Regions from separate parts of the uncultured Parasphingorhabdus sp. genome, predicted to be linked through region 2. Evidence: predicted binding sites of a transcription regulator. Region 2 holds the regulator's gene; the other holds the start of a gene.
The links. The regulator LexA, encoded in region 2, represses DNA repair genes until DNA is damaged. The targets are predictions, from matches to a motif close to GTTCCNCNCTTGTTCT.

Region 1 (15,358 bases), 170 kb from region 2:
CGGCCTGGATGAACTCGCGCATTTCCTCGATCGATTTGCGGGCCGCAAGCAGTTTTTCCCGCTTGGGCGTATTCACGCCGTAAAAGCAGCTGTGCATGGTCGGCGGACTGGCGATCCGCATATGGACTTCCGAAGCGCCGGCTTCGCGCATCATCTGCACGATTTTCAGGCTGGTGGTTCCGCGCACGATCGAGTCATCGACCAGCACGATTCTCTTGCCGTTGACCAGCGGCCGATTGGCGTTGTGCTTGAGCTTGACGCCGAGATGACGGACGCCGTCGCCGGGCTGGATAAATGTGCGACCGACATAGTGCGACCGGATGATCCCCAGTTCGAACGGTATGCCCGATTCCTCGGAAAAGCCCAGCGCTGCCGGGGTGCCGCTATCGGGCACCGGGATGACATAATCGGCGGTGACCGGGCTTTCGATGGCGAGCTGTGCGCCGATACCCTTGCGCACGCTGTAAACCGAGCTGCCGTCGACGATCGAATCGGGACGGGAAAAATAAACATGTTCAAAAATGCAGGGGCGGGCCGGTACATTGCTGAACGGGCGATGGGAGCGCAATTCGCCGTTGGTGATGACGATCAACTCGCCAGGTTCCACACTGCGGACATATTCCGCACCGACCAGATCAAGCGCTACGGTTTCCGAAGCAAAGACATAGGCCTCGCCAATCCGGCCCATCACCAGCGGACGGATGCCCAGCGGATCGCGGCAGGCAATCATGCCCTCTGCGGTCATGCAGATCAGCGAATAGGCGCCCTCGACCTGCTTCAGGGCGTCGATGAACTTGTCGAGCAGGGTGCGATATTTCGATGTCGCGACGAGATGGATGATTACTTCGGTATCGCTGGTCGACTGGAATATCGAACCGTGGCGGACCAGCTCGTCCCGCAAGGCGAGCGCGTTGGAAATATTGCCATTGTGGGCGATCGCAAAACCGCCGGACGCGAGGTCGGCCTCGAGCGGCTGGACGTTGCGCAAAGTGCCGGCACCGGTGGTCGAATAGCGGACATGGCCGCAGGCCGAATCGCCCTGCAGACGGTTGATCACTTCTTCACTGTCGAAATTGCCGGCCACCGGACCTAGTGCGCGGTGGCTATAGAATTCCTTGCCATTGCGGCAGGTGATGCCGGCGGCTTCCTGACCGCGATGCTGCAGGGCGTGCAGACCGAGCGCGACCATGGCGGCGGCGTCGTCAATACCGGCGACGCCAAAAACGCCGCATTCTTCCCGCAGCTTGTCATCTTCAAACGGGTGGGTTGTCAGCATATCTCACCTGGCATGTAATGGGTCGGGCGCGCGATGCCTGCCATATAGGTTTGAAAGGTCGCTTTGTCTGCCCCCAATGTCATAAAATCATAATATTGCGCGATCGGGCGCGGGGAGGCCGTGGCAATTGCGCCTTTTACCGTTGCGCGCGACCGGATCGGCTCTTAATCCACCTCTATGAGCAATATCGAAAATGATCCGGAAACCGGAAGTCTGCTGCAACCGAAATATGATTCGAAAGGCCTGATCACCGCGGTTGTCACCGATGATTCGACTGGCGAGCTGCTGATGCTCGCCCATATGAATGCCGAGGCCCTGCAGCTGACCCGGGATAGCGGGATCGCGCATTTCTATTCCCGCAGTCGCCAGAGCCTCTGGAAGAAGGGCGAGACGTCCGGCAATATATTGACGGTGACAGAACTGCGCATCGATTGCGATCAGGATGCGCTTTGGATCAAGGCTGTGCCCGCAGGTCCGGCCTGTCACACAGGCCAGAGAAGCTGTTTTTACCGCAAGATTGTCGATGGCAAGCTGGAGCTTGTCGATTGATTCGCATCGCGGCCATGCTGGTTTCTCTTTTGCTGGCGGGTTGCGGGCAGCAGCAGCCGGAGGAAAAGAAAAACGTCGCGGAACTGCCACCGCTTGAGCAGGCCGCGATCGATGCCGGCGTTATTCCCGATGTCCGCAATGTCACGCTGTCCGGCGCTTTTGAACGGCGCAGCGATCTGGGGACGGACCGGTTTTGCGCGGTCGGCAATGACGAAAACGGCTATCAGATCGGCATGATCGCGGTGTTCGGGCCGGAGACCAAATGCGAAGGGCTGGGCGAGGCCGAGCGGGACGGGGAAACGGTCCGGATCACCCTGAATAGCGAGGAAAACTGCAGCTTTTCGGCGCGGTTTGACGGAGTCGAGCTGGAATTGCCGGGCAGTCTGCCGGAAGCCTGTGCAAGCTATTGCAGTCCCCGCGCCGGCTTTGAAGGCGTCAGCTTTTACATGATCGGCGAAGGCGATGCGGTTGCGCGGTCGACAAGCGGGCGCGACTTCGAGAATCTCTGCCCCGGCGGCTGACATTGACGTTTACGTTAGCGTAAGCTATACGGTGTCCATGTCGCAGCAACCAAACCATGCCGAAATTGACACGCCCGACCTGCAAAACCGGGAGACTTACACGATATCCGACCTGTCGGACGAATTTGGTGTAACCGCCCGTGCCTTGCGATTCTATGAGGATGAGGGACTTATTGCCCCGCACCGCAAGGGTCTGTCGCGCATCTACACCAAACGCGACCGCGCGCGCCTTGCCTGGATCATGCGGGCCAAGAATGTCGGGTTCAGCCTGACCGAAATCCGCGACATGATCGATCTTTACGATCTCGGCGACGGCCGGAAGACACAGATGCAGGTCACCGTCGCGAAATGTCAGGAAAAGGTCGATTCGCTGAAGAAACAGCGGGCCGACATCGACAGCTCGATAAAGGAACTGACCGGTTTCATCAAGACCGTGAAGGAAGTCATGGCGGATGCCGAAGCGCAGAATCAGTAGAAAATAGATGCCGGCAATATCCGGCCGTCCCATTTGAGTAGAAAGTAGAATATCATGCCCAGTTATACCGCGCCGGTTGGCGAAGTCCGCTTCATCCTGAACGAGGTGCTTGGCCTCGAAAATTACGCGAACCTTCCCGGCTTTGAAAATGCGACCCCCGAAATGGTCGAGGCTATCTTGACCGAGGCCGGGAAATTCTCGACCGAAGTGCTGCACCCGCTGAACCAGTCGGGTGACGAGGAAGGCTGCACCCGTCATGAAGACGGATCGGTCACGACGCCGAAAGGGTTCAAGGAAGCTTATCAGCAACTGACCGATGGCGGCTGGACGACCTTGTCTTCGCCGGAAGAATTCGGCGGCCAAGGCCTGCCCCGTGTGGTCGGCAATGCGGTCATGGAATTCATGGTCTCGGCCAACCAGGCGCTGGAAATGTACAGCGGCCTGACGCAGGGCGCGATTGCCTCGATCCTCACCGAGGGCAGCGAAGAGCAGAAGCAGACCTATGCGACCCAGATGATCTCCGGCAAATGGACCGGAACGATGAACCTGACCGAGGCGCATTGCGGCACCGATCTGGGCCTGATCCGGACCAAGGCCGAACCCATGCCGGGCGGCCATTATGCGATCACCGGCCAGAAGATTTTTATCTCTGCCGGCGAGCATGACATGGCGGAAAATATCATCCACCTCGTGCTGGCGAAGACCCCGGGCGCTCCCGACAGCTCGAAAGGCATCTCGCTGTTCATCGTACCGAAATTCCTCGTGAACGAAGACGGCTCGCTGGGCGAACGCAACGGCGTAAGCTGCGGCTCGATCGAGGAAAAAATGGGTATCCACGGCAATGCGACTTGTGTGATGAACTATGACGGCGCGACCGGCTATATGGTCGGCGAAGAGAATAAGGGCCTGCGCGCGATGTTCATCATGATGAACGCGGCGCGGCTGGGCGTTGGTCTGCAGGGTCTGGCGCAGGGCGAAATCGCCTATCAGAATGCTGTCATCTACGCCGGGGACCGCCGGCAGGGCCGGGCGCTGACCGGTGCCCAGGATCCGGAAGAAAAAGCCGACACGCTGTTCGTCCACCCGGACGTTCGCCGGATGCTGATGGACGGCAAGGCCTTTACCGAATCAATGCGGGCACTGGTTCTCTGGGGCGCGTTGCAGGTCGATCTGGCCGACAAGGCGGAGACCGAGGAAGAACGGCAGATGGCCGATGATCTGGTCAGCCTGCTGACCCCGGTCATCAAGGGCTATGGCACCGACAAGGGCTATCAGGTCGCCACCGATTCGCAGCAGGTCTATGGCGGTCACGGTTATATTCAGGAATGGGGCATGGAACAGTTCGTGCGCGATGCGCGGATCGCCATGATCTATGAAGGCACCAACGGTATCCAGGCGATGGATCTGGTCGGTCGCAAGCTCGGCCAGAACGGTGGCCGTGCGGTACAGGCCTTTTTCAAGGTGGTTGCCGAAGAAATTGCCGAAGCCAAGGGACACGAGAAACTGTCGGGATTTGCCGAAGCGCTGGAAAAGGCCAATGGCGAACTGCAGAAAGCCACCATGTGGTTCATGCAGCACGGCATGGCCAATCCGAACAATGCCGGCGCCGGTGCTTATCACTATATGCACATCATGGGCATTGTGTCGCTCGGGTTGATGTGGCTGCGGATGAGCAAGGCGGCGCAGGCGGCTCTCGACGCGGGCACCGACAATCCGAAATATTACGAGGCCAAGCTGGTGACGGCGCAATATTATGCCGAGCGATTCCTGCCGGATGCGGGCTCTCTGCGCCGCAAGATCGAAGGCGGTGCCGACTCGATCATGGCGCTCGACCCGGAAATGTTCGCGGTTGCCTGAGCGCCCTGATCAGGCGGCTTCATTCTGCTCCGCCTGCCGATAGGCTTCTTCCCACATACCAAGGTTTCGCCGGGCATCCTGTACGAAGGGTGACCGGCGAATGCCCCATAATGCCAGATCATTAGCCAGCCGCCCGAGCAGACGCATCGGGCGCTTCACCTGCAACAGCAGGATCACGCGGCGCTGATCGGTGGCATTATGGACCTGATGAAAATAGCTGTCGTCGAAGATCAGCCATTTTCCGGCCTGCCAGTGCAGATCAATATCTTCCAGCTGCATCGTGCATCGCTCTGCTCTGTCGGGGACGATCAGTCCGAGATGGCAGGTGACCAGGCCGCGCGTCACGCCGCGGTGCCGGGGGATTTTCGCGCCGGGCTCGAGAATCGAGAAAAAGGCCGAGTTGAGACCGGGGATCCGGCGCACCAGTTCCGCCGTTACCGGGGCGCGGGCACAATTTTCCGCCACTTCATAGCCATAGCCGATCAGAAAGAAGGAGCGCCAGTTGCCGTCGCCGGCGATGCGCGCATGGTCGGGTGAAATCTCCCTGAGCGGTGGCACGGCATCGCGGTGACGCAGGATTGCGGCGGCCTCATCCGCGATGGCCTGCCATTTGTCGGTCAACCCGCCGGTCCACGGAAAGGCGCTGTTCGGGAGGACAGGCTCGGTCGGGATTTTCGACTGGTCCGCCGATATCCGGTTCATCGTGCCGCGCAGCCGTTTTCCAACCCGAATGACAAGCGGGCGATCGGACTGCGTTTTGCTGGTGGTCGAGGGAGGGCGCTGGTCTTGACTGGACATGGCGAGCAATCTTTCAATTGAAAAATTCCGGACCCATATTTGGGGATTATAACGCAGAATGTGACGGCAATTCGACAAACTGTTGCCAAAATTCTGTCAAAGTCCGGATCGGCATTTGCCCCGCGCCAAGTCGTGTTTTTCTGTAGATAGATGGCTGAAATCAGCTATTTAGCGTCCATTTCGCTCATATGGTCGAAGGTTGCTGGACCGATCGGCAGAAATCCGTCAGCACATTTCGTGACAGGGGAATGATATGCATAAGGAGAATATGCAATGCATTCCAACAATAGCCAGAAGCGCCTACGCCGGTTGACCCCGTTTCTGATCGGCGCAGGATTGGGGTTGTCGGTTGCAGCCCATGCGGCCGAACCCGAAACCACGGACGAAGCGCCGCCGGAAATTCCGGCACCGACGATTGACACCGATGGTGATGGATCGATGGATGCCTGGGATCGCAACGGCGACCGGAAGCCCGATGCCTGGGACAGCGATGGTGACGGCCAGCCCGACCTGCTCGACAATGACGGCGACGGCGAACCGGACTAGACAAATATTCCGCAACGCGGTGAAACACCGGGCCTGTTAATGGTCCGGTGTTTTTCCATTCTCGAACAGTTCGTCGAACATGCTGAGCATGGCGGCCTTGCTTTGCCGGTCGGCCGAAGGATTGTAGCGGACCGCTTCAATCGATCGGCTATTGCTGCTGATGTCGGTGAAGCCGTGGAGCACGCCGGAATAGATGTGCACGTGGCAATCGGCTCCGGCTATGTCCATTTCTTCCAGAAATTCCCGCACCTGCTTTGGCGGAACAAGCGGGTCGGCCCGGCCATGGCAGACCAGAAGGCGCGCCTTGATCGTCCCGCGCTTGGCCGGCAGCGGCGTTGCCAGCAGTCCGTGAAAACTGACCACCAGCGCGATATCCTCGCCGCCGCGTGCCATTTCGAGGACGATTTCGCCGCCCATGCAATAGCCGATCGCGGCAATCCGGTTGTTCGCCAGCTTCGACCGCGTGCGCAATTCTGCCAGCGCGCAGCGGAAGCGGTCGCGATAATATTCGGCGTCGGCGCGCAGTTCGTCGGCCAGTTTGCGGGCTTCGCGCATGTCCTCGACATGGCCCTCGCCATAGAGGTCGCAGACCATCGCGCTATAACCCAGAGAGGCGAGCCAGCGGGCGCGATCATGCATCAGCTTGGTCGGTCCGGCAATGGTCGGAACGATCAATATGGCTGCGCGCGGATAGCGGCTGGGTTGCGCCATATAGCCGGCCAATTCCACATCACCATGCCGGTAGGTGAATTGCTGGACCTCGATCGAGCTCATTCTTCGGGCAAAAACTCTGGCACGGACAGATAGCGTTCGCCGGTGTCATAGTTGAAACCGAGGACTTTCGCTCCATCGCCCAGTTCCGGCAGCTTCTGCGCGATCGCCGCCAGCGTTGCGCCGGAGGAAATGCCGACCAACATGCCTTCTTCCTTGGCCGCTCTCAGCGCCATGGCCTTGGCCTTGGCCGGTTCGACCTGGATCGCACCGTCAATGCTCTGCGTGTGCAGATTGCCGGGGATGAAGCCGGCGCCAATGCCCTGAATCGGGTGCGGGCCGGGCTGGCCGCCGCTGATCACCGGGGATGAGGTCGGCTCGACCGCATAGACTTTCAGGCCGCTCCAATGTTCTTTCAGCACTTCCGCCACGCCGGTGATATGGCCGCCGGTGCCCACACCGGTGATGATCGCATCCAGCGGGTTGTCTTTGAAGTCGTTGAGAATTTCGATCGCTGTCGTGCGTTTGTGCACCTCGAAATTGGCCGGATTTTCAAATTGCTGCGGCATCCATGCGCCCGGCGTCTGGTCGACCAGCTCCTGGGCCCGTTCGATCGCGCCTTTCATGCCCTTTTCCTTCGGGCTGAGATCGAAGGTCGCGCCATAGGCCAGCATCAGCCGGCGGCGTTCGAGCGACATCGACTCGGGCATCACCAGCACCAGCGTATAGCCCTTGACCGCTGCGACCATCGCAAGGCCGACGCCGGTATTGCCCGATGTCGGTTCGATGATTGTACCGCCGGGCTTGAGCGCGCCGGATTTCTCCGCCGCCTCGATCATCGCCAGACCGATCCGGTCCTTGATCGATCCGCCAGGGTTGGAACGTTCGGACTTGATCCAGACATTGGCGTCGCCGAACAGCCGCTGCATCTTGATATGCGGTGTGTTTCCGATGGTTTCGAGAATATTATTGGCAATCATTATCCTGCGCTCCTGTTTCTCTTTTCATTTGTTTTCCGATGCCCTTTGCAGGTCTTCCGGTGGATCAAAAGTCTTGGCAGCGCCCAATTGCGGGAATAGGCGCGACCAGAGTCCGGTGACCACTATAGCACCGGCGCCGCCCGCTACAATGGCGGCAATCGGACCGACCAGTACCGCCAGTCCGCCGGACAAGGCATCGCCCAGTTCGTTGGATGCGCTGATCGTCATCTGGCTGACCGCGCCGACCCGTCCGCGCTTGGCGTCCGGCGTGTGCAGCTGGATCAGCGAGCCGCGGACATAGACGCCGAACATGTCGGCGGCGCCGCAGAGGCCGAGACAGGCCATCGACAGGTAGAGATTGGTGCTGAGGCCAAAGCCGATCGTGCCGAGACCGAACACCGCCATGGCCACGAGCATGCTGTTGCCGACATTCTTGCTGAGCGGGGCAAAAGAGAAGATCAGCGCGACTATGACCGCGCCGACCGCCGGCGAGGCGGCGAGCAGCGACAGGCCGATTTCTCCGGCATTCAATATGTCCTTGGCAAAGACCGGGATCATCGCCGTGGCGCCGGCGAGGAACATGACCAGCAGATCGAGCGTGATTGCGCCGAGCACCAGCTTGTTGGTCCAGACATAGGCCATGCCGTCGCTGACCTGCTGCAAGGGGCCTCTGGTCTTGTCCGCTTCCGGCCGCGGCACCGGGCCGATCATGCACATCGCCAGCGTTGCCAGGCTGTAGAGGCCTGCGCAGACGAAATAGGGCAGGGCAGCATCGACCTTGTAGAGCGGCCCCGCCATGCCCGGACCGGCAATGACGCCGACCTGCCAGGCTATGGTCGAAAGCGCGATGGCGCGCGGCAACGACGCTTTCGGGACCAGGTTGGGGGCGAGCGAGCTGATCGCCGGGCCGAGAAAGGCGCGGCAGATGCCGAGCAGCACCGCGATGATATAGATGGTCCAGAGCGTAATGCTGCCGGTGATGGTCAGCAGGGCTAGCGCCAGCGCTATCAGTGCCTGGGCCGCCAGCACGATACGCGCAATCCAGCGGCGGTCCATATGGTCGGCAACCCAGCCAACCAGCGGCGTCAGAATGAACAGCGGGACGAACTGCAGCAGCCCGAGCAGCCCCAGGATCCCGGCAGAAGCGCTGACCCCCATGCTTTCGCGTGCCAGATTATAGGCCTGCCAGCCGAGGATCAGCATCATTGCATAGAGCGCGAACATCGACGCCAGTCGCGAAAACCAGAGGTAGCGATAATTGGCAATAGTGAAGGGATGGGGTGCGGAACTGCTCACCGCATGCTGCTAGCGATTGCCGTAGGGTGCTGCAATCAATTCGTGCACGGGCGGCGGAATTTTGGTCGCGCCGAATCCGGTCATTAACGCTTCCCCTTAACAGATGCACAGCCACCGTTCCGCTGCGGGACAGCGGAAAAATCGACCGTTTCTCGAAGCCGATCCATGGTAAACAATCTGTTAATTCAAGGAGACTGAGCGATGGTTGAAAAAATAGCCTATCGGGTGAGTATGACGGTTTTGCTGCTGGCGGCATTTGCGATACTCGCCATGCTGCTAATGGGCCTGACCCGGGCCGGCACCGAAACCGCGCAGGTCCAATCGCAGCCGGAACTGGGCGAAAACGCGCCATCCGAACCGGTGGTCCATAATGCCTCCCTGCCCACGAACGAAAACATAGAGACGGTTGAAATTGCCGAAAAACTGCCGCTGAGTGACAAGTTTGTTGTCAAACGCATCCTCCAGATCGACGAGCCTTTCGTGCACGGCTATTATAAATGGGATGACGAAGGCGTGCCGGAAGGCGAACTGGTCGTGACCGTCGATCTCAAGGCCGAGAGTATCTCCGTTTTCCGCGCCGGCTATGAAATTGGCGCGGCGGTGATCACCTTTGGCGATTCCCGCAAGCCAACCCCCACCGGGGTCTTCCCGATCACCCAGAAGAGCAAGGACCATGTCTCCAACATCTATGGCTCGCCCATGCCCTATATGTTGCGACTGACCAATGACGGCGTGGCGATCCACGCTTCCGATGTCAAATGGGGCTGGGGCACGCGCGGCTGCATCGGCGTGCCGATGGAGTTTGCCCGGCGCCTGTTCGAACAGGCCAAGCTCGGCGACCGGGTGATCGTCACCAATGGCAGGATGATGAACCTGGGCGACGCGATTTTGTAAGATTGCTGGCAGCTGCCTCTCTCCACCAGTTTTTCGGTCCCGGACGGGCTGCTTCCGTCATCGCGCCTTACAATAGCCTTCATCCCTTCCTATATGGGATATACGGCCCTGCGGCCACGCTATCGCGATCCGCACCGGCATTGCCTCTTCACGATCAGAAATACATCTGAGCGGCTTTCCTGAGGCAGGACCTATTCGCAGCCCATTTGTTTGACGTTGTTCGCCGACAGCCGACCCGCCGATTCCTCTGTTGGAGCGAAGCTGGCGGCTGCCGTCCGCAAAACCCTCTGGAAGGAAATATCATGGCCAAGTCGCAGAAGAAATCAAACAAGGAAATCCGCAAGCCCAAGGCCGCCAAGGTCAAGAACAACGCTTCCAACCCGTCGGGCAAGGCGGGTGTCGTCGCCGGTCTTGAGAATATCAAGAGCAACCGCGGGAAATGACCGGACCGGAAGGGCACCCCTCATGCGTGTAAAAGCATCCACCTGCCGGGAACAGGAAGCGCGCCAGCTCGATCTGGCCGCCAATGACCCGCTCGAAAGCCGCCGCAAGGTCGCGGCCGCTGCTGCGAAGGCCTGGGGGCTGGAAGCGATCCAGGCCGAGAAACGCGAGGCCGGCCATATCGACCTGAAAGACCGGACTGACGCAGAGATCACAAGAGAATTCGCCGAAGAGACAGAGGCCGACGCCTCGCAGGACGGGGCTTGATATGCAGATTCGACTGGTGATTGCTTATGTACTGATTGCGTTGATGGTCGCGGGGCTGAGTGCGGGCGTTTATATTGTCCGCAAGAAACGCAAGGCGAAGCGCGGCGGCTATTAGTCAGGGACTGGAGTCCGGTTCAAGCCACCTCGACAAACGAGTCCAGAACCCGCTTGTCGCCCGACTTCTCGAACGCGATTTCCAGCTTGTTGCCTTCCTTCACCTTGACTTCGCCATAGCCGAATTTGGTGTGGAAGACGCGCATGCCGACCTTTACATCGTCGCGGCCCTTGTTGCCGAGAGAGACGGCGCTGCGGCGGGCTTCCTTGATGACGCGGGGTTTCTTGTCGAAGCCTGAGGAGGCGGCGCGTTGCCAGCCGGGGCCGCGTTTGCCGGCTCGGGTGGCGTTGGTCGCGGCGAGATGGGCGAAGGGATCGCTAGTCTCGCTCCAGTTGGCGCGCCACAGGCTTTCGCCGCCGCTCATGCTGCTTTCATGCTCGACATGGTCCTCCGGCATTTCGTCGATGAAGCGCGAGGGAATCGAGCTGGTCCACTGGCCGTAGATCCGCCGGTTGGCGGCGTGGAAGATCGTGCATTTCTTTTTCGCCCGAGTGATCGCGACATAGGCGAGGCGGCGTTCCTCCTCGAGGCTGGCATTGCCGCCCTCGTCGAGACTGCGCTGCGAGGGGAATACGCCTTCTTCCCAGCCGGCGCAGAAGACATGGTCATATTCCAGGCCCTTGGCACCGTGCATGGTCATGATCGTAACCTTGGGCTCGTCGTCGCGGGCATCATTGTCCATGACCAGAGAGACATGCTCAAGGAAATCGCCGAGCGTTTCATATTCTTCCATCGCCCTGGCCAGTTCGGTCAGATTCTCCAGACGGCCGGCGGCCTCGGTAGAGCGGTCGGCCTGCAGCATCGTCGTATAGCCGCATTCGTCGAGTACGATCCGGGTGAGTTCGGCATGATCGGTATCCGCCGCCATTTCGCGCCAGCGGCCGAAATTGCGCATCAACTCGAGCAAAGTGTTGCGCGCGCGTGGTGGCAGTTCGTCGGTATCACAGATGTTGAGCGCCGCTGCGGCCAGCGGAATGCCTTGTGCGCGGGCAAGGCGGTGGACTTTTTCGACCGTTTTGTCGCCAAGGCCGCGCTTGGGTGTGTTGACGATCCGCTCGAAGGCGAGATCATCCGCAGGTTGCGTGATGACGCGCAGATAGGCCAAGGCATCGCGGATTTCGGCGCGCTCGTAAAAGCGGAAACCGCCGATGATCTTGTACGGCATGCCGATCGAGATGAAACGGTCTTCGAACTCGCGGGTCTGGAACTGGGCGCGGACGAGGATCGCGATATCGTTGAGCGAAACCTGTTTGATCTGCTGCAGCGCCTCGATCTCGTCGCCGGTGCGCCGGGCTTCTTCCGGACCATCCCAGACGCCGATCACCTGCACCTTGTCGCCTTCGGTTTCTTCGGTCCACAGGGTTTTGCCGAGGCGGCCGCTATTGTGATTGATCAGCCCCGATGCGGCGGCGAGAATATGCGGCGTCGAGCGGTAATTCTGCTCCAGCTTGACCACCGTGGCTTCGGGAAAATCCTTTTCGAATTTCAGGATATTGGCGACTTCCGCGCCGCGCCAGCTGTAGATCGACTGGTCATCATCGCCGACGCAGCAGATATTCTTGTGGCTCTGCGCGAGCAGCCGCAGCCAGAGATATTGCGAGCTGTTGGTGTCCTGATATTCGTCGACGAGAATATATTTGAAGCGGCTCTGGTAAAGCTCGAGAATCTCGCGATTGGTCTTCAGCAGGTTCAGCGAGTGCAGCAGCAGGTCGCCGAAATCGCAGGCGTTGAGCGCTTTCAGCCGCGCCTGATAGAGCGTGTAAAAATGCTGGCCCTTGCCATTGTCATAGCGTTCCGCCTCGTTGGCATCGAGGTCCTGCGGATTGAGGCCGCGGTTCTTCCACTGGTCGATCAGACCGGCGAGCATCCGGGCGGGCCAACGCTTGTCATCGACTTCTTCGGCCTGGATCAGCTGCTTGAGCAGCCTTATCTGGTCATCGGTGTCGAGAATGGTGAAATTATTCTGCAGGCCGGCCATCTCGGCATGGCGGCGCAGCATTTTCGCGCCGATGCTGTGAAAGGTGCCGAGCCACGGCATGCCCTCGAAACTCTCGCCGACAATCGTCGCGATCCGCTCCTTCATCTCGCGGGCCGCCTTGTTGGTAAAGGTCACCGCCAGAATCTCGCTCGGCCAGGCCTTGCGCGAATAGACGATATGGGCGATCCGGCGGGTGAGGGCCGCGGTCTTGCCCGTGCCTGCACCGGCCAGCACCAGCACCGGCCCTTCGCTGGTCAGGACGGCCTGACGCTGTGGTTCGTTCAATCCCCGGACATAGGGGGGATCATTCTCTTGCGGTTGTTTGACAGGTTCGGACATGGGTGAACAGTTAGGGAACATCGGTGCGGGCGGCAAGGCCAATATCATTTTTGACATGACCGAAAGGGCAGGTTGTAATTTATGCTGCGGCGCACCATCTGCTGATCAAGGGCGGGTAACGATACGCCGATGGAGCAGAAGATGAGCAAGAGACTATTTGGCAGCGCGGTAATCGCGACCATGATGATGGCGGGGGCGAGCGTCTATGCGACCCTTTTCCAGAACGGCGGTGAAACCGCATCGATCCTGACGATGATGGGCGGCTAATTTTCCGCTTGTGACGTTCGAGCGGGGCGCAGGAGATGAATTCGCGCCTTGCCGCTGTCGCGGACGCAATCCAGATCAAAGCCCTTGACCTCGACATTTTCATGCCGTGATGTTTCCATCGCGATCCAGCTCGACGGCGCGAACCAGCCATGCCGGCCCAGCTTGTCCAGCGCCACCGCGCCGGCTCCCGATTCATAAGGCGGGTCCATCAGGATCAGGTCATAGGGCTTGCGGGCGGCACCGAGATGCAGGACCGATCCGATCCGCACATCGGCTTCGGCGCCGAGCGTTTCGATATTCTTTTCCAGCGCCCGAACCGCATCGGGATCCTGCTCGACAAAGGTGCAGTGCGCCGCGCCGCGTGACAGCGCTTCCAGGCCCAGCGCGCCCGATCCGGAAAACAGGTCGAGTATCTGCAAATCCTCGAAGTCGCCCAGCCGGCTGGTCAGCATCGAGAACAACCGCTCGCGCGTGCGGTCGGCGGTTGGGCGGGTGGTTTCGCCTTTGGGCGCGATGATCTTTCTGCCGCGCCAGTTTCCTGCAATTATGCGCATTTTATTCCGTTCGTCCTGAGCTTGTCAAAGGACCGTGCGCGCTGGCACCGTGGGCTTTGGCCGACCCGGCACGAACGGATCTGGTAAGGCGCCCCATCATTTCAGCGTCTTCCGGAACTGGACCAGGTCGTGCTGGCGCACCGCTTCAATCTCGCCCTTTTGCAGATCGCCGAGGACGAAGGGGCCATAGCGGGTACGGATCAGGCGGGAGACCTCGAGACCGAAATGTTCCAGCACCCGGCGGACTTCGCGATTCTTGCCTTCGGTCAGCGTGACTTCGATCCACTGGTTGCGGCCGGTGCGCCGTTCGAGATTGGCGGTGATCGGGCCATAATGCATGCCCTCGATGGTGATGCCGCGATAGAGTTCTTCGAGCTGGTTCTGGGTAATGTCGCCGAAGGTCCGCGCGCGGTAGGACCGTTCGATGCCGTTTTTCGGCAATTCCATCTGCCGCTTGAACTCGCCGTCGGTGGTCATCAGCAACAGGCCCTCGGTGTTCATGTCGAGCCGGCCGATCGGCATGATCCGCTCCATTTCGGGAAGCACGTCATAAATCGTCTTCTTGCCGGAAAAGTCGCGTTCCGCGGTCAGATAGCCATTGGGCTTGTGAAAGCGATAGAGCTTGGCCGGAGAAGGCTCCGCCACCGGCTTGCCGTCGACGGTGATGCCGGTCAGATTCTTGAGCAATAGCGAGGGATGTTCAACCGGTTCACCGTTCAGCTCGATCCGTCCCGCATCGATCATCCGCTCGATTTCGCGCCGTGACGCCACACCGGCGCGGGCAAGCAGCTTGGCAATGCGCTGCCCTTCGCGCACATCGCTCGCAGGCGCTTTGGCCGCCGCCGGAGCCTTTGCTCCACGGGTCGGTTTTGCGCGATAGATCTTGGCTGGTTTCTCTTCGGTCATGGGCCGGTTCCATGGCGGAAAAATGCGCTCGCTGCAATCTGTAACCTCTGGTGTCACGGGCGCGAACAGCTATTGTCACCCATCTGGAGCTAAAAATGCAGAAAATTGTCATCGCTGTGCTGTTGGCGGCACTGGCCTTCGCCGGTGCGGTCGCCACACAATCGCTGCCCGTCTCTGCAGCCAGCGCGGTTCGGGTGACGGATGATCGCGCAGGATCCAATCCGGTGGTCATCGAGCTGTTCACCAGCCAGGGATGCTCGTCCTGTCCCCCCGCAGATTTGCTGGCCAGACGGCTGGCCAAAGACGGCTCCCTGCTGGTGATCACGCGACCGGTCACCTATTGGGACCGGCTCGGCTGGAAAGACACGCTGGCGCGCGAGGACAATACGCGCTTGCAGCGGGCCTATGCTTCAAAGGGCAAGGAAGGATCGGGCGTCTACACGCCGCAGATGATTGTTAACGGCGGCGGTGGCGCAATCGGTTCGCGGGAAAATGACATCCGCTCGCTGGTCCGGCGCGCCGACCGCAGCGGCCCGCGGATCAGCGCTGCCACCGACAGCGAGGGCCGGATGACGGTTACGATCAGCG
Region 2 (15,358 bases):
TCGATAAACGGCAGACTTTCGATATCGCCGACGGTTCCACCAATTTCGCAAAGGACGAAGTCGATACCGTCGAGCTTGTCTTCGGCAAAGGCCTGGATCGCATCGGTGACATGCGGAATGACCTGGACGGTTGCGCCGAGATAATCGCCACGTCGCTCCTTGGTGATGATCGACTGATAGATTCGGCCCGAAGTCACATTGTCGGATTGCAGCGACGGAACGCCGGTAAAGCGCTCGTAATGGCCGAGATCAAGGTCGGTTTCCGCCCCGTCGTCGGTAACATAGACTTCGCCGTGCTGATAAGGCGACATCGTGCCCGGATCAACGTTGAGATAGGGGTCAAGTTTCCGGATTCGCACGGAATATCCGCGAGCCTGCAACAGAGCACCGAGGCTCGCCGCCATCAGACCTTTGCCAAGAGAGGAAACCACACCGCCGGTAATGAAAATATATCGCGCCATGGGAGGAGAGGCTTAAGGCCTGTTAGGCCCAAATGGCAATCCCGCGAATCCGGAAAAGCGAAATAAATATTATTTGACAGCGTTCATCATTTGCTGGGTGAGCGGCCATGTTCCGCGCGCACGACCAAAGGTCGCGATCTTCGCGAAAACAGGAGTGAAGATGCTGCTGGAAAGTCTTATTGGTCGAGCGGGACGGCCCCGTCGGGGCTGTCCGCCGGCGCTTCTTCTGCCGCAGCGGCAGCCGCTGCGGCCAATGGATCGTCACCGACCAGAGGCACATCGTCAGCCGGTGCAGATATTGGTGCCGTATCGCGCTGCAGACTCTGGTCGATCGTTTCAACCTTGCCTTCCGCAGCCGCCATAACCGCAAGGGTTATCGACAATGCGACAAATAATACCGCCAGAATGGACGTCGTCCGCGTCAGCAAATCCGCCGCGCCACGCGCCGACATCATGCCCGATGGCGAGCCACCCACCCCCAATCCGCCGCCTTCGGATTTCTGCATCAAAATGACGCCCACCAGCATGGCGGCGACAATGGCTTGAAGGACGGTGACAAAAAGAAACATGGGTTTTCCGAACTAATTTAACGAGCATGCGCTCCGACGTGCAGCGCACATAGCGATTGCCCCGCCGGAGTTCAAGCAATGATCCACTCCCCTTGTCGTCGCCAGAGTCTTGCAAAATACCGGCAAAAGAAGCGGGGACTTGCACGCTGCGGGAAAGCGTAGGCGAAAGAAAAAACTACCGATCCGGCACACTGGCCGGCACATTGGACAGCCCGTCCCCTCGCGGCCGCAACATTTGCCTTGCGTCCGGCGTGTCTGTCAGCTCGCCGCCGCCGCTTCAATAATCGGCCCGAATTTGGCTGCCGTCAGGCTCGCACCGCCAACCAGCCCGCCATCGACATTGGGAATCGCCAGCAATTCTGCCGCATTGCCGCCGTTCATCGAACCGCCGTAGAGAATGCGCACATCGTCACTGCCCTGCCCCATCAATTCTCCAAGCTTCACCCGGATTGCGGCGTGCATTTCCTCGACATCGCTGGCGGCGGGGACGCGGCCGGTGCCGATTGCCCATACCGGTTCATAGGCGATGGTCAGCCAGTCGGCGCTGGCCCCGGAGGGAAAGGATCGGGCGAGCTGGATGGTGACGATTTCAATCGCTTGACCGGCATCGCGTTCCTCTTCGGTCTCGCCGACGCAGATAATCGCCCCCATGTCGGCCGCATGGACCGCTTCGGCTTTGGCTTTCACCTCGGCGTCGCCTTCCTGCTGGTCGGCGCGGCGCTCGCTGTGGCCGAGAATCGAATAGGTTGCGCCCGCTTCCTTGAGCATTGCAGCGGATAGACATCCGGTATGCGCGCCGCTCTCGGCAAAATGGCAATCCTGCGCACCGATGGCGAAGCCGGGATTGGCCTCGGCCGCTGCGGCGATCAGTGTGGCAGGAGGACAGATTCCGACATCGGCGCTTTCATTATTGGCGGCAATCGCGGCAATCGCGGCGATATCCGACAGCTGCGCGCGCAGCCCGTTCATTTTCCAGTTGCCGACAATATATTTGCGGTTTGCCATAATGCCCTTAGCCTTTTCCGTTTTTCCAATCTGCGCCCGCTAACAAATATCCTCCCGCTTGCCAATTTCCTTCCGCAGTCTTTTGCTTGAACCGCAAAGCCAAGCCGCCTAAAGCAGGCCCAAATCCACCTCGCGCAATGGAACATTTCCTTCATGATCAGTTTTTTCCGCCGTATTTTTTCTTCGAAACTGGGCCTTTTTCTGACCTTCTGTTTCGTCGGTTTGATCGCCATTGCCTTTGCCACGGCCGACGTGTCGAGCAGCGGCACATTCGGCGGAGTGACCGGATCGGGTACGGCCGCCAAAATTGGCGACAGCGAGTTAACCAGCGCGGAACTCGGCCAGTCGGTCAACAATGCCTTCCGCGGCGAACAGCGCGAGAATACCGGTCTGGACCTCAAGACCTTCATCAATGGTGGCGGTTTTGACGATGTTCTCGAACGGCTGATCAACAGCTTCGCCATTGCCGATTTTGGCTCCAAATATGGCATGGCCGCAGGCAAGCGTCTGGTCGATGGAGAGATCGCCGGCATCCCCACTTTCCAGGGTGCCGACGGCCAGTTCAGCGAGGAAAATTTCCGCCGCGCCCTGCAGCAGCAGGGCATTAACGAAACCCAGTTGCGTGACGATTTTACCCGCAACCTGATGGCCGACCAGCTGTTGACCACAGCCGGTTTCGGCGCGGCGGTACCGCAAAAGCTTGTCACGCCTTATGCCTCATTGCTGCTGGAATCGCGTGAAGGGCAGATCGCAACCGTCCCTTCGGTTGCCTTCATCGAAAACAGCAAACCGGCGAAGGCCGCCATCGAAGCCTTTTATGCCAAGAACGCGTCCCGTTACACGATCCCCGAACGGCGGACGATCCGCTATGCACTGTTTGAAAAATCGCGGTTCAATGACAAGATCAAGCCGAGCGAAAAGGAAATCGCCGGCCATTACAAGCTGAACAACGCCCGCTATTCGGCCAGCGAGACCCGCACTCTGGATCAGGTCATCCTGCCGACCGAGGCCGCTGCCAAGGCACTCGCCGACAAGATCAAGGCTGGCACCACGATCGAGCAGGCCGCCCAGTCGGTTGGCCTTTCTGCGTCGTCTGTGGGACCGGTCAACAAGGCCGACTTTGCCGAAAGCGCGTCGCAAGCCGTAGCCAATGCCGCCTTTTCGGCCAGCTCAGGTGCGATTGCCGGGCCGGCGCAAAGCGCGCTCGGCTGGCACATCGTCAAGGTTCGGAATATCAAGCAAATCCCGGCTCGCTCGCTGGATCAGGTCCGCGCCGAAATCGTCACCGAACTGACGCGCGAGAAGATCGAAGAAGCGATCGCGGAATTGACCGTCCGTCTGGAAGACGAATTTGCCGACGGTGCAACGCTGGGTGATATTGCCAAGGCGGAAGAACTCAAGATCGAATCCACGCCACCGCTCCTCGCCAATGGTCAAAATCCCAATGACCAGAATTACAAGCCAATTCCCGAGATGCAGCGGATTTTGCCGGTGGCCTTCGCCGTTGATGAAGACAGCGATCCGCAGATTGTCGAAATCGTTCCCGGCGAGAAATATGCTGCCATCGATGTTTCGGAAATCACTGAATCCGCCCCGCCACCGCTGGCACAGATCGAGCAACTCGTAACCCGCGACTATATGCTGGATCAGGGTGCGAAAAAGGCAAAGGCGGTTGCGGACAAGATCGCCAAGGCGGTCAGCAGCGGCACATCCCTGTCGAAAGCGGTTGCGGATGCCGGAGTAAAATTGCCCAATGTCCAGAAGATCAGCGCCACCCGGGCCGAACTTGCCCGGCAGAGCCCGCAGGGACAGGTCCCCGCGCCGCTCAGCCTGATGTTCAGCATGGCGCAGGGCACTGCGAAATCGCTGGCCGCACCGCGCGACCAGGGATGGTATGTGGTCGTGCTCGACAAACTTAATCGCGGTGATGCCTCGAAACGGGAAGATTTGCTGACTGCGACGAGGACCCAGTTCAAACAGGTGTTCGGTAACGAATATACCGCGCAATTCATCAACGCGATGAAGGCGGATGTCGGCGTCGAGCGCAACGAGGATACGCTGACCGCGCTGAAACAGCAGCTGCTCGGCGGAAACTGACCCTGGATGACGGGCAGTTTCGGAACGGACGCGGCGCGCGCGGCGCTGGATAACGGCAAGCCGGCGCTGATCTGGCGGCGACAGGTGGCAGACACCGAGACGCCGGTGTCCGCCGCCCTGAAACTGATGGAAGAAGGCCGCGGCGATTATCTGCTGGAGTCGGTAGAAGGCGGCGAGACCCGAGGGCGTCATAGCATGATTGGCCTCGCCCCCGATCTGGTGTTCCGGGCAAATGGCGACAAAGCGGCGATCAACCCGATATGGCTGCAGGACCGCGAAGCTTTTGCTCCGGAAAGCGGCGACAGTCTCTCCGCCCTGCGCACTCTGGTCAAGGCCTGCCGGATGAATGTGCCGGAAGAATTGCCGCGTGCCCTCGCCTGTCTGGTCGGCTATTTCGGCTATGAAACCATCGGTCTGGTCGAGAAGCTCCCCCGCGCGCCGCAGTCCGAGCTGGACCTCCCCGACATGCTGTTCGTCCGGCCGACCGTGATCCTGATTTTCGACCGGCTGGCCGACGAGCTGTTTCTGGTGGCACCGGTGTGGCCGGAGACCGACGGGAATGGCGATGCAAAAATCATCGCGGCGGAAAACCGGCTGGATGAAGCTCAGCGGGGCCTCTCCAGACCCGTTCCTCCCGAACTTGCCGAAGGACGCTTGTCTGACACTCCGAAGGCGGGGCTCAATCCCGGCGAACCGGAATTCACCCCCCAGGTCCCGGCCGAAAAATATGGCGAGATGGTGTTGCGCGCCAAAGATTATATCGAGGCCGGTGATATCTTTCAGGTGGTGCTGGCACAGCGGTTCACCACGCCATTCACGCTGCCGCCCATTGAGCTCTATCGCGCATTGCGCCGAATCAACCCCTCGCCCTTCCTGTTCTTTCTCGACCTGCCCGGCTTTGCCCTGACCGGTTCCAGCCCGGAAATCCTGGTCCGCGCGCGCGATGGCGAAGTAACCATTCGCCCGATTGCCGGCACCCGTCCGCGCGGTGCCAATGCTCCCGAAGACAAGGCAAACCGGGAAAGCCTGCTGGCCGATCCGAAGGAAAGAGCCGAACATCTGATGCTGCTCGATCTCGGTCGCAACGATGTCGGCCGGGTAGCGAGCGCGCACAGCGTCGAGGTCACCGACAGCTATACGGTCGAATTTTACAGCCATGTCATGCATATCGTCTCCAACGTCGTGGGAGAGCTGGCCCCGGACAAGGATGCGCTCGACGCCCTGTTCGCCGGCTTCCCCGCCGGCACGGTCAGCGGCGCGCCGAAAGTCCGCGCCTGCCAGATCATCGCCGAACTCGAACCCGAAACCCGCGGCGCCTATGCCGGCGGCGTCGGCTATTTCTCGCCCGATGGCAGCATGGACAGCTGTATCGTCCTGCGCACCGGGATTGTGAAAGACGGCACGCTGCACGTGCAGGCGGGCGCCGGGATCGTCGCGGACAGCGATCCGGACTATGAACTGGCCGAATGCCGGGCCAAGGCCGGCGCATTGCTGGCGGCCGCAAAAGAGGCGGTGAAGCGGGCGCGGGATGTTGGGTTCGGGCAATAGCTTAAAAGTTCGCTATGGCCGTAAATAGAGCCATGACGCGTGCAGTCCCTGTTCGTCGGCTCTCGCCCCACTTGCGGACATTGTTTTCGTAGAGGATAGAGAAACAATGGGAAGGTCGAACAGTTCACTGAAAAAGCTGCTGGGGCGTTGGTCGAATCAGCAAGAGAGCGCGTTGCACCAATTGTTAAAACGCAAGACAAAGGGGCAGCGCCTCGCTGGTTTCGGAAAGTCCGAGCGAGTGGATGCCAAGTTCATCCTCCTCGTTATAGCTCCGTTCGTGCCGGTGATAATCTCGGACCAAGTAGGCTGGGAGCGTGGCAAACTCTGGCACGTATGGTTCTGGATTAGCGCAGCATGGGCAGTGGTCATTCTTTGTATCGGCCTCGCGTCATATTGGAGGGCATTGCGACCTTACATGCAGGGTAAGTGATAAGGAATGACCGCTTACCACCCAATAGCAGACGTCAAAAATGACCAACTTCACTACACTAGCGGCTTAAACCCATTCTCGGCCAGCCCCACCTCACTCCAGCATCTTCGGCGCTTCCTTCATCAGCTTCGCCTTGATCTTGTTGGCGAACATCGCCAGCATCGGTGGCAGGTCGAGCACGGCATAGACCTCGTCATCGCGGACATGCATGTCGCTTTTGATGCGCTGACCGATGGCTTCCAGGGTGAAGTGGAGATGATCGCCTTCCCAGTGATGGTCGGTCAGATTGGCGCCCGGGATGATGTCGCCCAGCGTGTGGATGCCGCTGCCGATACGGCTTTTGGCTTCTTCGAGCCCCAGTTTGTGCGGGATATTGACGGTGACGGGCTCGGCCATGCTGATTCTCCAATCGGATATCTGGTTTTTAGCGTTGATCCTGAGCCTGTCGAAGGGCATCGGTCGATGCGCCACGCGCTTGGTCCGGCTCAGTACCCACGGTCTGTTGTTGGCAAATTCCCTATCACCGCTCGCGCCCACGTCAAACCATTCGCGGAAACACTTGGCCTGCCGATAATTTCCGATTAGGCAGCATCGCATGATCCTCGTTATCGACAATTATGACAGCTTCACCTTCAACCTGGTCCATTATCTGATGGAACTGGGCGCCGAGGTTTGCGTCGAGCGCAACGACGCTCTGACCGCCAGCGAAGCTCTGGCCACCGGGGCGCAGGCCTTCCTGATTTCTCCGGGTCCCTGCACCCCCAATGAAGCGGGCATATCGCTCGATCTGGTGGCGGCCTGTGCCGATGCGGAGAAGCCATTGCTTGGTGTGTGTCTAGGCCATCAGAGCATCGGCCAGCATTTCGGCGGCAAGGTGGTGCGCGGCGGTCTGATGCACGGCAAGACATCGCCGGTCACCCACGACAGCAGCGGCGTCTTTGCCGGCCTGCCCTCACCCTATACCGCGACCCGCTATCACTCGCTGATCGTCGAGGATATTCCCGCCAGCCTGCCGGTCAATGCGACCGCCGACGATGGTTCGGTCATGGGCTTCCGCCACGAAAGCCTGCCGATCCACGGCGTGCAATTTCACCCCGAGAGCATCGCCACGGAACATGGCCATGCCTTGCTGGCCAATTTCATGGCGATTGCGGGGATTGAAGCGAAGGAAGCGGCATGACCTTGCCTGATCCGGCGAGCGCCCTGTCGGAAGCAGCGGCCCGCGAAGCCTTTTCCGCAATCCTGGACGGCTCCTGCTCGGCTGAGGAGATCACGAAATTTCTGGTCGCGCTGGCCGACCGGGGCGAGACAGCGACGGAAATCGCCGCAGCCACCACCGAAATGCGCGCGCGGATGATCGGCGTCGACGCGCCCGCCAACGCGATTGATGTCTGCGGCACCGGCGGCGATGGCAGCCACAGCCTGAATATTTCCACCGCCACCGCTCTGGTGGTCGCCGCCTGCGAAATCCCGATGGCCAAACACGGCAACCGCGCTGCCTCGAGTAAGTCGGGTGCGGCGGATACGCTGGAGGCGCTCGGGCTGGATCTGGCCAAAGCGGCGAGCAAGGCCGAGCAGAGCCTGCGCGACATCGGCATCGCCTTTTTCTTCGCACCCAATCACCATCCGGCGCTCGGGCCGCTGGGACCGATCCGCAAGGCCATCGGCCGCCGGACGATCTTCAATCTGCTAGGTCCCCTGTGCAATCCCGCAAAGGTCAAGCGCCAGCTGATCGGCGTCGCCTCGCCCGATCTGGTCGAGACCTATGCCGAAGCGGCGCTGCAACTGGGCTATGACAAGGCGATGATCGTCTCCGGCGAGGAAGGGCTCGACGAACTCAGCATCTCCGGCCCCAGCCGCGTTGCCATGATCAGCGACGGCAGCGTCACGATCAGCCGCATAACACCGGAAGATGCAGGCCTGACCCGCCATCCGGCGGAAGCGATAAAGGGCGGTGATGCCGAATATAACGCCGCTGCGCTCAAGGCGCTATTGCAGGGCGAGAAATCGGCCTATCGCGATGCCGTGCTGCTCAACAGCGCCGCCGCGCTGATGGTCGCGGGCGAAGTCGACAGCTGGGAGGAAGGCGTCGAGGAAGCCGCCGAGGCGCTCGACAAGGGCCTTGCCAATGCCATGCTCAATTGCTGGATCGCCAATCAATGAACAAGCTTGAAGAAATATGCGCGACGACGCGGGAATATGTCCAGCAACGCAAGGCGGATGTCCCGGCGTCGAAGCTGAGCGAGGACATCGCCCGCCAGAGCGCGCCGCGAGGCTTTGCCGCAGCGATCCGGGAAAAATCGGCCACCGGCTTCGCCCTGATCGCGGAGATCAAGAAAGCCAGCCCGTCCAAGGGCCTGATCCGCGAGGATTTCGATCCCCCGGCTCATGCCCGCGCCTATCAGGCCGGCGGTGCGGCCTGCCTGTCGGTATTGACGGACCAGCCCTATTTTCAGGGCGCGGACGAATATCTGGTGGCCGCGCGCGCTGCGGTCGACTTGCCCTGCCTGCGCAAGGATTTCATGGTCGATCCTTGGCAAGTATCGGAATCTCGTGCGCTGGGCGCGGATGCGATTCTCATCATCATGGCGGTGCTGGACGACGCGCTGGCAGCGGCAATCGAGGCGGAAGCCCTGTCGCTCGGTATGGACGCGCTGATCGAAGTGCATGACGAGGCGGAGCTGGAACGGGCGCTGAAGCTGCAATCGCCGCTGCTCGGTATCAACAACCGCAATTTGAAGACCTTCGAGACCAGCCTCGACCAGACCGAGCGGCTGGCGAAGCTGGTGCCCGAGGACCGGATCATGGTCTCCGAAAGCGGCATTTTCACCCATGAAGATTGCCAGCGCCTCTCCCAATCGGGCGCCCGCGCCTTTTTGGTAGGTGAATCGCTGATGCGACAGGATAATGTGGAGGCAGCAACCCGCGAGCTTTTGACAGGAACCCAATGAGCAAATTGACCCATATCGACGGCGACGGCGCGGCCCATATGGTCGATGTGGGCGGCAAGGCCGACACGGTCCGCGAGGCCCATGCCGAGGGCCGGATCACGATGAAGATGGAAGTATTGGAAGCTATAAAAGCGAACGCCATGAAGAAAGGCGATGTGCTGGCGACCGCCCGCGTTGCCGGGATCATGGCGGCGAAAAAGACCAGCGATCTTATCCCGCTGTGCCACCCGCTGGCGCTGACCAAGGTCGCGGTTGATTTCACCTTTCTCGACGACGGCATCAAGGTCTCGTCCATGGCCCGACTGACCGGAAAGACCGGGGTGGAAATGGAAGCTTTAACAGCCTGTTCTGTCGCACTCCTCACAATCTATGACATGTCCAAGGCGATGCAGAAGGACATGGAGATCAGCGATATCCGCCTGCTCTCGAAAAGCGGCGGCAAATCGGGAGACTGGGTCGCGGAATGAGCAGCTTGCTGCCTCTGGACGAAGCCCAGCAGCGACTGATCGCGCTGGCGTCCCACCTGCCCGCCCAAACGCTTTCCGTCCATGATGCGCTCGGCCGCTATCTCGCCGGAGACCTGATCGCCAGGCGCGAGCAGCCGGCCGCCGATATGTCGGCGATGGACGGCTATGCGATCCGCTTTGCAGACCGCGAGGGGCCGTGGACATTGGTCGGCGAATGCCCCGCTGGCAGCCCGCCCTGCCGCGCGCTGAAAGCCGGAGAGACTGCCCGTATTTTCACCGGTGCCTTGCTGCCCGAAGGCGCCGATACCGTGGTCATGCAGGAAAATGTCGCAGCCGACGGCACCACCATCCGCCTGACCGCAGAGCCCTCGCCCGAAAAAGGCCGCCATGTCCGGCATCAGGGTGGCGATTTCAAGGAGGGCAGCGTCGGTTTGCCCGCAGGCAGCCTGCTCAATGCGGCGGCGCTCGGCGAAGCGGTAATCGCCGGCTATGGCGAGCTATCGGTCGGCACACAGCCCCGCGTGGCGGTGGTCTCTACCGGCGACGAACTGGTCGCGCCGGGCAGTGACACCCTGCCCCACCAGATACCCGCCAGCAATGACGTCATGCTGTCCGCCATGCTCTCCGGCCTGACCGCCGAAACCCGCAGCCTGAGCCGGATTCCGGACGATATGGACATCTTGTGCCAGACGCTGGAAAGCGCGAAGGATTGCGATATCATCGTCACCATCGGCGGCGCCTCGGTCGGCGATCATGATCTGGTCGGCCCCGCCTTCCGCAAGCTCGGCGCGGAGATCGACTTCTACAAGATCGCGATGAAACCGGGCAAGCCGGTGATGGCCGGAACACTTGGCAAGACGGTGATCCTGGCGCTCCCCGGCAACCCGGCCTCCGCCTTTGTCGCGGCGACATTGTTCCTACTGCCGCTGATCCGCTTCATGGCCGGAGCCGCCCGCTATCTGCCGGAATATCAAAGCGCCCCGACCAGCGAAGCCCTCCCCGCCAACGGCCCCCGCGCCCAGTTTCTGCGAGCGAAAGTTGATCAAGCCGGGATCACGCCTTTTGGTAGTCAGGACAGCGCCAAGCTTTCGGTGCTGGCGGCGTCCAATGCGTTGTTGTGTCGGCCCGCTCATGCGGAGGCGGCTGATGTTGGCGAGATGGTGAGGTTTATTGCGATATAGTTTTCGAAATCTTCCTCAATCGGCACGCCATCAGATCCTGCTGAAGGGATGAGGATTTGGATGGGAAGCGGTCATGCCAATTATTTTATTTGGACCGCCGCTATTGGATCAACAGAGGTCGCATTGCTCTGGAATTGCAATCTGAATATCCACTTCGGATCAGTAAAAGGACCTATTAATTCGGCCCATTTTCTCTACTTTCGCTGCCATGACCGTAACCAAACTAGAAAGGCTGAAGCATGTCGGCATCACGCTGGCTGTTGGAATTCCGTTGGCGGTGCTTTTTTTGATGGACGAAAAGCCTGATCTTCCATCCCGAGCCCGCAACCTGATTCCCGAAGAGCTTACTGCGGAGTCGATGACTTCGGCAGATTTTGGTGAGGAAAGCGGCGCAGCTTTGTTCAGTATCAAAGGACATGTTCCTGAGATCATGCAATCTTTTGAGGTGCTACCTAGTTTTGGGTCTCGAGGCCCTGCAATAAGAGCGGTAAACTGGACCAACACGGCTCCGATGCGGGTCTATAGCCAACCGAATAATCAAAATTGCTCCTGCTTTGCCTGCGCTAGAGATGCGCAGATTTGCAAGATAGCCTCTGAATGGCTCAACAAAGAGGGATCATTATTATATCTCGATCCCAATCCACAGGGTACTAGCTACATCCTTAATCGTGACGAACGCCAGATAATTGTCATCTGGAATCGGCCTCTTTAAATTGGGGTGGGCTTCAAGGTCTTCTTTTGGGACAAAAGCTGACTGGCAGCTTTGTCACCGAAAATGCCAATAGCCGCCATCAAAATTGTCCACGTCTCCCACCCTTCTGCCCATGACACAATCACTTCCCGCTTGACTTCCCCCGTTTTGTTTCTTAATTGTTCCGCATTCGTTCCCAGAACAGGACACTGGACATGCTCACGCAAAAGCAACATGAACTGCTGTGTTTCATTGATGAAAAACTCAAGGATAGCGGCGTTTCCCCCTCGTTCGAGGAAATGAAGGAAGCGCTCGGGCTCAAGTCCAAGTCGGGCATTCACCGACTGATCAGCGCGCTCGAGGAGCGGCACTTCATCCGCCGCCTGCCCAACCGGGCGCGCGCTTTGGAAGTGCTGAAACTGCCCGAAGGCGGTTTGCATGAGGCGGAGCCCTCCAATGTTGTTGCGCTGCACCCGGAAACGCCGGTTCGCGAAGTCGCGTCCAGCCCTGCTCCGAGCAACGACGATATTCTGGAAATCCCCCTGCACGGCCGGATCGCCGCTGGCGCTCCGATCGAGGCGATGGAAGGCCAATCGGCGCTCAGCGTGCCGGCCGCCCTGCTCGGCCCCGGCGAACATTATGCGCTGGAAGTATCCGGCGATTCGATGATCGACGCCGGTATCCTCGACGGCGATTATGCGCTGATCCAGAAAACCGAAGTGGCGCGCGATGGCGAGATTGTCGTGGCGCTGGTCCATGAGGAAGAAGCGACGCTGAAATATCTGCACAAAGACGGTGTCCGGGTGCGGCTTGATCCCGCCAATGCCGCCTATGAACCGCAAATCTATGGTGCGGGTGAAGTGCGTATCCAGGGCAAGATGGCCGGATTGCTGCGCCGCTACTGATCGGGACGGGCGCTGGCCGCATTGCCGCTCGCGGCAACGCGATAGCGGGTCCAGATATGCCTGCCGGTCCAGCCGAGCGCCGTGGATATTTGCCGATTTTCCAGATCAATCGTCATGCCGCCGACTTGCGATAGCAGGTTGCGGTCGGCTTTCAGCCAGCGCGGCTGACAGCTGTCCGGCAGCCGCCTTTCGCTGACCACGATATCGGCGCGGCGGCAAGTTGCCGACAGAGCCAGAGCCGGGATATAGTGACCGCTGCGCGTCGCCAATATCTGCCAGTCGCGCCCGCCGGCCGATACGGTCGCCAGGCAGCTGTCACCATTGCACGTGGCGTTGGGCCAGTCTTCCAGCGCCTGCGGCTCCCCCTCTACCCCGGCATTTTCGCGGATCATGTCGCGGATGAAGTCGCCGCTGCGGTTGCGCAGCATCGCCAATTCGCCCTGTTCGTTGCGGATCGCGACATGGCGCCCGTCGCCGGTGATATAGAGATCGGGCGCGCGGGTGGTGGCGATGACCAGCCCGCCGACCAACATCGGGACCACTCCCCAGTAGCGCCAGGGCTCCCGCCACAGGCAGAGCCATAGCCCGCCCATCAGCACCAGACCGAAGGCGATCACCGGCATGGTCGGCAACATCGTCACCGCGCCGGGCCGGCTGGAAACAAAATGGGCCAGCGCGATCAGACTGCTGAGCGCCTGTTCGCATAGCCACCAGAGCGGCGCGCCCAGACCAAAGCCGTCGAGCACCAGGGCCAGCGCCTCCAGGGGCATGATCACAAAGGTCGTCAACGGGATGGCGATGATATTGGCGAGCGCGCCATAGAGGCCGGCCTTGTGGAAATGGTAAAGCGCGATCGGCATCAGCGCGATTTCGACCACCAATCCGGTGAGGAACAGAGCAAAGACGAACCGTCCGGCGCGTCGCATCAGACTTTCCTCGCGCAGCATCAGCAGCGCCTTGATCCGCGGATGCTCGTGCAACGCGATGATCGCGGTCACCGCTGCAAAACTCAGCTGAAAACTGGGACCGACCAGCGATTCGGGCCAGAAAATCAGAACGAACAGCGCCCCCGCCGCGACCATCCGCAGAGTGATCGCGCTGCGCCCCATCATCAGCGCCACCAGCACCAGCAGGGCCGCGACGCAGGCCCGGATCGTCGGAACCTGCGCCCCGGTCATCAGCGTGTAGGCCACCGCCGCCAGCGCCGCGCCGGCGGCCGCCACAATCGGCAGGCGGAAGCGCAGCGCCAGCGCAGGCGACAGGGCAAGCGTCTTCAATATCAGCAGATAGACCGCCCCGACCACTGCGGTGACGTGCAGCCCGCTGATCGATAGCAGATGCGCCAGCCCGCTGCGCCGCATCGCTTCGGCATCTTCTTCATCAATCGCGCCGCGATCTCCGGTGGCCAGGGTCGCTCCGATCGCACCGGCTGCACCGGCCATCTGCGACTGGACATGCGCCGAAAGCATCTGCCGGTATCGGGACAGCGCGAAAACCGGGTCCGCAGCGCGCAATATCCGTATCTCTCCCAGCGCCCGTCCGGTCGCGCCGAGACCCTGAAACCAGGCGCGCTCGGAAAAGTCATAAGCGCCGGGCAGCGCCGGCATTGCCGGTGGCATCAACCGCGCGCGCAGCTGGATCAGGGCGCCATCCTGCAAACCGGGGCTGGCGCGATCCAGTGGCACGTTCACCCGGACGCGCGGCGGCAACCCGGAATTGTCACCGGTACTCAATGTCAGCCGGACCATATCACGCGCCAACACCGGTTCGACTCGTTCGATTTCCGCATTGAACGTGGTGACAATCGGTCGCTCCAGCACTGGCGCGGCAACGCTCCAAGAACGCAGCCAGATCAGCACGCAGCCGATAGCGGCCAGCAGCGCGAACCAAAACAGGGCCTTGCCGAGCCGCGTGCCGCCGCTCGTGACCGCGAACAGCACAATTCCGCCGCACAGGCTGATAAAGGCCAGCCACCGCGCGCCAGTGCCCAGATTGAACCAGCAGGCAATGCCGAAACCAAGCGCCACCGGCACCCATAGAGGCAGTTGGTCCCGCTCCTTTTCCAGCTGCCTTTCAATCAATTTGGAGAGTTGTATATCGCGCCATAAATCAGACAATTGTCGCGGGTGAAACAGCGTGCTAAGGGCGGTGCCAGTCGAACCGGAACCGGTGCCTGTGGTGCCATTCGGGCTCAATCCATCCCGCATTTCAAAATCCTATCACAGGGATCATGCAAGCGTGAATTCAAATGATGCTGAACAGCCGAAAGAGACAAATATGGTCGTAACCCGCTTTGCCCCCTCCCCGACCGGGTTCCTGCATATCGGCGGCGCCCGCACCGCCATGTTCAACTGGCTGTTTGCCCGCCATCATGGCGGCAAAGCGTTGCTGCGGATTGAAGACACCGACAAGGCGCGCTCTACCCAGGAGGCAATTGATGCGATTTCCGAAGGGCTCGAATGGCTCGGTCTTGACTGGGACGAAGAAACCGTTTTCCAGTCCGAACGCGCCGCCCGGCACGCCGAAGTCGCCCACGAACTGCTGGCATCGGGCAATGCCTATAAATGTTTCGCCACCCAGGAAGAACTGGCCACCATGCGCGAACAGCAGAGGGCCGAGAAAAAGCCGATGCGCTATGACGGCCGCTGGCGCGATCGCGATCCGTCGGAAGCGCCGGATGGCGCGCCTTATGCGATCCGGCTGAAAACCGAAACCGCCGGCAAGGTCACCATTGCCGATATGGTCCAGGGCGATGTCTCGGTCCAGAACAGCGAGATTGACGATTTCATCCTGCTGCGTTCGGACGGCACGCCGACCTATATGCTCGCGGTGGTGGTCGATGACCATGACATGGGCGTAACCCATTTGATTCGCGGCGACGATCATCTCAACAATGCCTTTCGCCAGCTGGCGCTGATCCGCGCGATGGGCTGGGACGAGCCCGCCTATGCCCATATCCCGCTGATCCACGGCAATGACGGCGCAAAATTGTCGAAACGGCATGGCGCGCTGGGCGTCGAGGCCTATCGCGACATGGGCATCTTGTCCGATGC

Region 1: the regulator LexA is predicted to act here: its motif matches at 13,047-13,062, upstream of ACHZCJ_RS05385 (UvrD-helicase domain-containing protein).

What each region holds. Positions count from the first base shown of each region.
Region 1 is NZ_CAXXUT010000001.1:1,134,029-1,149,386, reverse strand. Features, by position in the region: gene purF (amidophosphoribosyltransferase) at 1-1,276, opposite strand, end outside; gene hisI (phosphoribosyl-AMP cyclohydrolase) at 1,463-1,825, shown strand; gene ACHZCJ_RS05450 (hypothetical protein) at 1,822-2,346, shown strand; gene ACHZCJ_RS05445 (MerR family DNA-binding transcriptional regulator) at 2,384-2,821, shown strand; gene ACHZCJ_RS05440 (acyl-CoA dehydrogenase C-terminal domain-containing protein) at 2,876-4,678, shown strand; gene ACHZCJ_RS05435 (aspartyl/asparaginyl beta-hydroxylase domain-containing protein) at 4,688-5,476, opposite strand; gene ACHZCJ_RS05430 (hypothetical protein) at 5,750-6,022, shown strand; gene ACHZCJ_RS05425 (dienelactone hydrolase family protein) at 6,059-6,796, opposite strand; gene cysK (cysteine synthase A) at 6,793-7,713, opposite strand; gene ACHZCJ_RS05415 (MFS transporter) at 7,738-9,009, opposite strand; gene ACHZCJ_RS05410 (L,D-transpeptidase family protein) at 9,211-9,903, shown strand; gene ACHZCJ_RS05405 (hypothetical protein) at 10,206-10,346, shown strand; partial or broken gene ACHZCJ_RS05400 (hypothetical protein) at 10,367-10,414, opposite strand; gene ACHZCJ_RS05395 (hypothetical protein) at 10,420-10,611, shown strand; gene ACHZCJ_RS05390 (LPXTG cell wall anchor domain-containing protein) at 10,613-10,726, shown strand; gene ACHZCJ_RS05385 (UvrD-helicase domain-containing protein) at 10,746-13,043, opposite strand; gene ACHZCJ_RS05380 (hypothetical protein) at 13,185-13,310, shown strand; gene rsmD (16S rRNA (guanine(966)-N(2))-methyltransferase RsmD) at 13,307-13,864, opposite strand; gene ACHZCJ_RS05370 (pseudouridine synthase) at 13,961-14,770, opposite strand; gene ACHZCJ_RS05365 (DUF1223 domain-containing protein) at 14,866-15,358, shown strand, end outside.
Region 2 is NZ_CAXXUT010000001.1:960,894-976,251, forward strand. Features, by position in the region: gene ACHZCJ_RS04600 (CTP synthase) at 1-461, opposite strand, end outside; gene secG (preprotein translocase subunit SecG) at 638-1,030, opposite strand; gene tpiA (triose-phosphate isomerase) at 1,289-2,035, opposite strand; gene ACHZCJ_RS04615 (SurA N-terminal domain-containing protein) at 2,189-4,132, shown strand; gene trpE (anthranilate synthase component I) at 4,139-5,680, shown strand; gene ACHZCJ_RS04625 (polyhydroxyalkanoic acid system family protein) at 6,204-6,506, opposite strand; gene ACHZCJ_RS04630 (aminodeoxychorismate/anthranilate synthase component II) at 6,706-7,290, shown strand; gene trpD (anthranilate phosphoribosyltransferase) at 7,287-8,273, shown strand; gene trpC (indole-3-glycerol phosphate synthase TrpC) at 8,270-9,061, shown strand; gene moaC (cyclic pyranopterin monophosphate synthase MoaC) at 9,058-9,528, shown strand; gene glp (gephyrin-like molybdotransferase Glp) at 9,525-10,709, shown strand; gene ACHZCJ_RS04655 (hypothetical protein) at 10,918-11,421, shown strand; gene lexA (transcriptional repressor LexA) at 11,616-12,305, shown strand; gene ACHZCJ_RS04665 (ComEC/Rec2 family competence protein) at 12,299-14,512, opposite strand; gene gltX (glutamate--tRNA ligase) at 14,583-15,358, shown strand, end outside.